Hyphomicrobium denitrificans ATCC 51888: one gene and its partner. The protein of the gene in region 1 interacts with the protein of each later gene in a pairwise test. Links are inferred from orthologs where the notes say so. Each region holds a gene or a part of one and is shown in the gene's direction. Other genes may lie near its edges.

Region 1 (3,680 bases):
CGTGCCGCATGTCACGAACGCCGACGAGGCCGACATCACGGATCTTGAAGGCTATCGCAAGGAACTCGATGCCGACGCGAAAGACAAAGGCTATCGCGTGACGCTGGTCGCGTTTCTGCTGAAGGCAGCCGTATCCGCCTTGAAGGAATTCCCCGACGTCAACGCATCGCTGTCGCCGTCGAAAGACGCGCTGATCCTCAAGCGCTATTACAATATCGGCGTCGCGGTCGACACGCCGGACGGCCTCGTGGTTCCGGTTATTCGCGATGCGGACCGTAAAGGCGTTCTCGAACTCAGCCAAGAAATGGCGACCGTTTCGGCGCGCATGCGCGAGGGTAAAATCACGCCGACGGATATCAGCGGCGGCACGTTCTCGATTTCGAGCCTCGGCGGGATCGGCGGCACGACGTTCACGCCGATCGTCAATGCACCCGAAGTCGCGATCCTCGGCGCCGTTCGCGCGAAGATGCAGCCCGTTTGGGACGGAGCCGAATTTCAGCCGCGGCTGATGCTGCCGCTGTGCCTGTCGTACGATCATCGCGCCGTCGATGGTGCGTTGGCCGCGCGCTTTCTGCGCAAGATTTGCGGGGCGCTCGCCGATGTGCGTCAGCTGGTTCTGTGAGGAATGAGAATGCGATGAGCGCAGAAAGCACGCGGGAGCCGGACCACACCTGCGATGTCGTCGTGCTCGGTGCGGGGCCGGGAGGCTATTCCGCAGCGTTTCGTGCGGCCGATCTTGGCGCGCGCGTGATCCTTGTCGACCGCTGGCCTGTGCTTGGCGGCGTTTGCCTGAATGTCGGCTGCATTCCTTCCAAGGCGTTGCTGCATACGGCTTTTATTATCGACGCGGCGCGCGGCCTGGCGGCACACGGCGTGGCGTTCGCAAATCCTGAGATCGATCTCAAAAAGCTCGCCGCGCACAAAGATGCCGTCGTCAAGAAGCTGACGAACGGACTCGCGGCGATGGCCAAGGCGCGGAAGGTCACTGTTCTGCAAGGAACGGGGACGTTTTCCGATCCTCATCATCTTGTCGTTACGGCTGCAGACAATCGCGAAGCGCTTGTGCGGTTTGACAAGGCGATCATCGCGGCGGGCTCGGAAGCGGTCACATTGCCGTTCCTGCCCATCGATCCGCGCATCGTCGACTCGACCGGTGCGCTGGAGTTGCGACAGATCCCGAAGCGGATGCTCGTGATCGGCGGCGGCATCATCGGGCTTGAAATGGCGACCGTCTATTCGACGCTCGGCGCACGCATCGACGTCGCCGAAGCGCTGGACGGGCTGATGCTCGGTGCCGATCGCGATCTTGTTTCAGTATGGCAGAAAACGAATGCGCGGCGCTTCGATCGTGTGATGACGCAAACAAAGGTCGTTGCGGCCGATGCCAAGGCGGACGGCATTCATGTCCGCTTTGAGGGCAAGAATGCGCCGGAAGCAATGGTCGCCTATGATCTGGTTCTTGTCGCGGTCGGGCGAAAGCCGAATGGCAAGTTGATCGACGCGGACAAAGCGGGCGTGGGCGTCGCCGTCACCGAGCGCGGTTTCATTTCCGTCGACAAGCAGATGCGGACGAACGTCGAACACATCTTCGCAATCGGTGACGTCGCGGGCGAACCGATGCTTGCGCACAAAGCTGTTCACGAGGGGCATGTCGCGGCGGAGAACGCCGCCGGAAAGCCGAGCTTTTTCGATGCGCGTCAGATTCCGTCCGTCGCCTACACGGATCCTGAAATCGCGTGGTCGGGCGTCACCGAGACCGAGGCGAAGCGTCAGGGCATCTCCTATCGCAAAGCCGTGTTCCCTTGGGCGGCATCCGGACGTGCCATCGCCAACGGACGGGACGACGGTCTGACGAAACTTCTATTCGACGCCGAGACGCAGCGTATCATTGGCGGCGGCATCGTGGGGATCGAAGCGGGAAATCTGATTTCGGAAATTTGTCTCGCGATCGAGATGGGCGCCGATGCGATCGATGTCGGCAAGACGATCCATCCGCATCCGACGCTTTCGGAAAGCGTCGGAATGGCCGCCGAGGTTTTCGAAGGCGTTTGCACCGATCTGCCGCCGCAAAAGCGGGCGTAGCGCTCCCGGTTTTTAGCGTATCAAACCTTTGTATCCGAGAGCGGCACGCGGCTCCCAATCGGCCCGCTCGCTTTGTCCTGCATTACCGATGGCTTCCAGAATGTGCGTGGCTAATGGAAAGCGGGTGGCTTTGCATGAAGCTGTGTGCCGATAGCCCCGATCTCAGGGCTGACGATCCGATGCCTGTGGATATCGGCATGTTGGGTTGCGGGAATACCGGCGCCGTCAGCGCGGCGGGATAATTGCTCGCTGGGTTGTGTAACGCCGGGGTCGTCAAAGGTCGCGGGTACATGCTCGGCGACAAAGCCGAAGGTGCCGGCGTAATGCCAAGGCCGGAGCTTCCGGTGCTCGCGCCGTTGCTCGAAGAGCCATTTTCTAGAATAGCGTTATAGCTGCTTCCTGGGGCGCCCGGATTTGACGAATTATCGGCGGGATTTGTGGTCGTGCTTCCGGCTCCCGATCCGGGATCAATTATCAACCGCTGCTCGCTTGGCGCAGAGGGATCAAGCCTGCTCGGTTCGACCGGAGATGGTGTAGCGGTGACGGGAGGTTCGGAAGAACCTGTTGTGGTGGTCGCACTTGTTGAGGGCGACGGAGTTAGTGCACTGCTAGAACCGGATGCCGGCGGCGTTGTTGAATCCGTCGTGCCAGGATTTGTGGTTGTTTGGGCCAAGGCGGGCGTTGTCGCGATCAGCGACGCTATGGCCATAATGTAAAAGCGAGAGTTCATGGGCTACCTCCTCCAAGCCCCCGCCGATAAATTAAACAACAGTCCGTGTGCACGGTTCCTTGAGATCGCGGAAGATTTTACCGATCGCGAGCGCAAGAGTTCGCGGTCCGCACGCTGTATTCCCTCAATGCAAAGCTCCTGAATTATTTTTTAGGTCTGAACCACGGAACGAACATTCAAAACCGGAAATTGTCCGTATACGTCTTGCATCATCGGACATAATATCGTTGTGTAAATCGAGGTTTCAATTTTTTGCGTTTCTGGGCCGTTCGATGACGGCTTTCCTGCGCGTCGTGCAAGGCGAAGCTGCTGTGCCTTTGCTGTTTGAGTCTTGCTGATTGCGTTGCCCTTTGGCGCGTTTAGACGTCACCGAGAATTGAAGGTTTGCGCTATGCTTAGTCCACCGCAAAGTAACGGCTCAGGTGCCGGATCTGAGACGGAGTTGTCGGCGCAGGAGATCGACGACATCCTTGCTGAAGCGATCGCTGTCGATGAGCTGCTTCAGAAGAAGCGCCCGGGACCGTACGATGTGGTGCTTGCGCTTTCGGCCTACATGGCTGCGCCACCAAAGAGAGAGAACGAGACGCCGTAAGGATTCCGTCGCTCGCGCCGCTGCATCCCGTGCCTCGGTAAGGGAATTGTGATGATACGGATCGGTAATGTGCGGGAAGGGCGTGCTGGAAGCGTCCGTTAGTCGGCTTCGTCCCCGCGCTTCGCCGCCCAATTAACCTGTCGGACAAGAGAACCAAATTATTTGCCTGCGCGTTGTGATATGCTGAGCTGACTCGGCCAGGGCAACTTTTCGACAAGCGCACATGGCAAAAGATAAACTGGCAATCGCCCTTGGTGGCGGCGCCGCCCGCGGATG
Region 2 (3,633 bases), 2.4 Mb from region 1 along the record:
GATCGTCAATTCGATGCTTTCGGAGGAAGCCGTGCTCGGCTTCGAATATGGCTATTCGCTCGCCGAGCCCAACGCGCTGACGCTTTGGGAAGCGCAGTTCGGCGACTTCGCCAACGGCGCGCAGGTCGTGTTCGATCAGTTCGTCTCCTCCGCCGAGCGCAAGTGGCTGCGCATGTCCGGCCTCGTCTGTCTTCTGCCCCACGGCTACGAAGGCCAGGGACCGGAACATTCTTCCGCGCGCCTCGAGCGTTATCTGCAGCTCTGCGCCGAAGACAACTGGCAGGTCGCCAACTGCACGACGCCCGCGAACTACTTCCACATTCTCCGCCGTCAGCTGCACCGCAACTTCCGCAAGCCGCTGATCTTGATGACGCCGAAATCGCTGCTCCGGCACAAGCGCGTCACGTCGAAGATCGAGGAGTTCGGGCCGGGAACGAGCTTCCACCGCTTGCTTTGGGACGACGCCGAACGTGGCGTCTCCTCGCTCAAGCTTCGCCCGGACGATGAGATCAAGCGCGTCGTCGTCTGTTCCGGCAAGGTCTATTACGACCTGCTGCAGGCACGCGATGCCCAGGGGCGTGACGATGTTTACCTGCTCCGCGTCGAGCAGCTCTATCCGTTCCCGGCGCGTGCGCTGATTCAGGAACTCGGCCGATTCAAATTCGCTGAAATCGTCTGGTGCCAGGAAGAGCCCAAAAATATGGGCGCTTGGTACTTCATGGACGCGAATATCGAATGGGTCTTGACCCATTTGGGGTATATTCACCGTCGCCCACGCTATGCCGGGCGGGCGGCGTCCGCGTCGACCGCGACCGGCCTCCTGTCTCAGCATATCAAGGAACAGACCGCGCTCGTCGCCGACGCGCTCGGAACATAGCAATAGCCGCGTTCGGCGCCGGTTCCGTTCAGCGGACACGCCGATCGCAATCAAAGACACTCCGGCTCGCTGCCGATGCGCACCGGAGCAAGACGAACAACCACGATCGGCGGCCGACTCCGCTAAGCGAAGTCGCCGATCGCAATCAACGAAACTCCGGGCTCGCTGCCGATGCGCACCGGAGCAAGACGAGCAACCGCGATCGGCGGCCGGCTCCGCGAAGCGGAGTCGCCGATCGCAATCAAAGGTGTGAGGACTGAGATGTCGATTGAGATTCGCGTTCCCGCGCTTGGGGAAAGCGTCACGGAGGCGACCGTTGGCAAGTGGTTCAAACAGACCGGCGACGCCGTGAATGTCGACGAGCCGCTGGTCGAGCTCGAAACCGACAAAGTGACCGTCGAAGTTCCCGCTCCCGCGGCCGGCGTGCTGGGCGACATTCTCGTCAAGTCGGGTACGACGGTGGCGGTCGGATCTCTGCTCGCGGCCTTGAAAGATGGCGCGGCGAAGTCATCGGCAGGCAATTCTCAAACGACGGCGCCCCAGGCGGCAAAGCCGTCCGCGCCCCCTTCGCAGCCGAAGCCCGAGCATGTCGCAGCGAAAGCTCCGGAAAGCGCTCCAGCGGCAGACGCCCCTCGCCCGCCGCCCGCCGCCCTCAAGGCGCTGACGGAAGCTGGCTTGGAACCCTCCGACGTGCGTGGTACCGGCCGCCGCGGGCAAATCCTGAAGGAAGACGTCATCAATGCCGTTGCAGCCACGGCCGCAAAACCGGCGGCATCTCCGCCGCCTCTGCGTGAACCAACGGCCGCGCCGGTCTCGCCCAACGCGGTCACCATTCAAGAAGCGCCGGCGACGATTGTGATGCGCGACGTGCGCCTGCCGTCACCCGCCAACGATGCGACGCGCGAAGAACGCGTCCGGATGTCGAAGCTTCGCCAGACCATCGCGCGCCGCCTGAAGGAAGCGCAGAACGCCGCCGCAATGCTGACGACGTTCAACGACGTCGACATGAGCGCCATCATGGCGCTGCGCGCGCAGTACAAGGATGTGTTCGAGAAACGGCACGGCGTGAAGCTCGGCTTCATGGGCCTGTTCGTGAAGGCCGCCATTCAGGCGCTCCGCGACGTGCCCTCCGTCAACGCCGAGATCGATCACGACGAGATCGTTTACAAGAATTACTATCACATCGGCGTCGCGGTCGGGACGGAGAAGGGCCTCGTCGTGCCGGTCGTGCGCGAAGCCGACCGCCTCAGCCTCGCCGAGATCGAGCAGAAGATCACCGAATTCGGCAAGCGCGCCCGCGACGGCAAACTGTCGATCGAGGACATGCAGGGCGGTACGTTCACGATCTCGAACGGCGGCGTCTACGGCTCGCTGATGTCGACGCCGATCCTGAACGCGCCGCAATCCGGTATTCTCGGCATGCATCGCATCGAGGAACGCCCGGTCGTCCGCAACGGCCAGATCGTTGCGCGCCCGATGATGTATCTCGCGCTGTCCTACGATCATCGCATCGTCGATGGCAAAGAGGCGGTGACGTTCCTTGTCCGCATCAAGGAATGTCTCGAAGATCCGCAGCGCTTCATCCTGGAGCTCTGAGGAATGACAGCATCATATGATTTGATCGTGATCGGCACGGGCCCCGGCGGCTACGTCTGCGCCATTCGCGCCGCGCAGCTCGGGCTGAAAGTCGCCGTCGTCGAAAAGCGCGGCACGCACGGCGGCACGTGCTTGAATGTCGGCTGCATCCCCTCGAAAGCCCTGCTGCATGCCTCGCACGCCTACGACGAAGCCAAGCACGCGTTCGGCGCGATGGGCATCGATGCGTCGCCCGTCCTCGATCTGCCGAAGATGCAGGCATTCAAGCGCGAAGGCGTCAAAGGCAACGTCGAAGGCGTCGCCTACCTGCTGAAGAAAAATAAGGTCCAGACGTACTTTGGCACTGGCCGCATCGTGAAAAGCGGTCAAGTTGCGGTCACCTCGCCCGGCGGCGAGACTGAAACGCTCGAAGCCAAGTCGATCGTCATCGCCACCGGTTCCGATGTTACGCGTCTGCCGGGAATCGAGATCGACGAAAAGCGCGTCGTGTCATCGACCGGCGCGCTGGAACTCGCGTCCGTGCCGCGCAAGCTGCTGGTGATCGGCGCTGGCGTCATCGGCCTCGAACTCGGCTCGGTGTGGCGTCGCCTTGGCGCGGACGTGTTGGTCGTCGAATATCTCGATCGCATTCTGCCGGGCATCGACAAGGAAGTCGCGCGCGCGTTCCAGCGTCTGCTCGACAAGCAGGGCATTGCGTTCCGGTTGGCGAGCAAGGTCACGGGCGTCACCGGCCCCGAAACCCCGGGCAAGCCGCTCAGCGTTCAGATCGAACCGGCGGCTGGCGGAGCCACCGAGACGGTCGAAGCCGACGTCGTTCTCGTTGCGGTCGGGCGCGTTCCTTACACCGACGGATTGGGCCTTGCTGAAGCTGGCGTCGCGCTCGATGCGAAAAAGCGCATCCTGACCGATGGCCATTTCCAGACCAGCGCATCCGGCATTTTCGCGATCGGCGACGTCATCGCCGGTCCGATGCTGGCGCACAAAGCCGAGGACGAAGGCGTCGCCGTCGCCGAAATCATCGCGGGCCAAGCTGGGCACGTGAACTACGATGTGATCCCGAACGTCATTTACACCTCGCCCGAAGTCGCGAGCGTCGGCAAATCCGAAGAGGAACTGAAAGCGGCTGGAATTGCCTACAACGTCGGCAAGTTTCCGTTCAC

The links. The genes of interacting proteins can lie anywhere in the genome.
Region 2: the proteins of lpdA (region 1) and odhB interact in binary tests that used the Escherichia coli proteins (3 or more experiments, as listed by UniProt). The link is inferred for Hyphomicrobium denitrificans ATCC 51888 from one-to-one orthologs.

Annotation. Positions count from the first base shown.
Region 1 is NC_014313.1:933,750-937,429, forward strand. The notes cover bases 1-2,859. They hold lpdA (dihydrolipoyl dehydrogenase), read left to right. Parts: upstream 1-636; coding sequence 637-2,082; downstream 2,083-2,859. Other genes in these bases: HDEN_RS04405 (2-oxo acid dehydrogenase subunit E2), read left to right, coding at 1-622. Also shown: HDEN_RS04415 (hypothetical protein), read left to right, coding at 3,204-3,404; HDEN_RS04420 (patatin-like phospholipase family protein), read left to right, coding at 3,628-3,680. UniProt on the Escherichia coli protein: Lipoamide dehydrogenase is a component of the glycine cleavage system as well as of the alpha-ketoacid dehydrogenase complexes.
Region 2 is NC_014313.1:3,298,210-3,301,842, reverse strand. What follows is about bases 494-3,305. They hold odhB (2-oxoglutarate dehydrogenase complex dihydrolipoyllysine-residue succinyltransferase), read left to right. Parts: upstream 494-1,138; coding sequence 1,139-2,473; downstream 2,474-3,305. Other genes in these bases: lpdA (dihydrolipoyl dehydrogenase), read left to right, coding at 2,477-3,305; HDEN_RS15965 (2-oxoglutarate dehydrogenase E1 component), read left to right, coding at 494-877. In the rest of the region: more of HDEN_RS15965, read left to right, coding at 1-493; more of lpdA, read left to right, coding at 3,306-3,633. UniProt on the Escherichia coli protein: E2 component of the 2-oxoglutarate dehydrogenase (OGDH) complex which catalyzes the second step in the conversion of 2-oxoglutarate to succinyl-CoA and CO(2).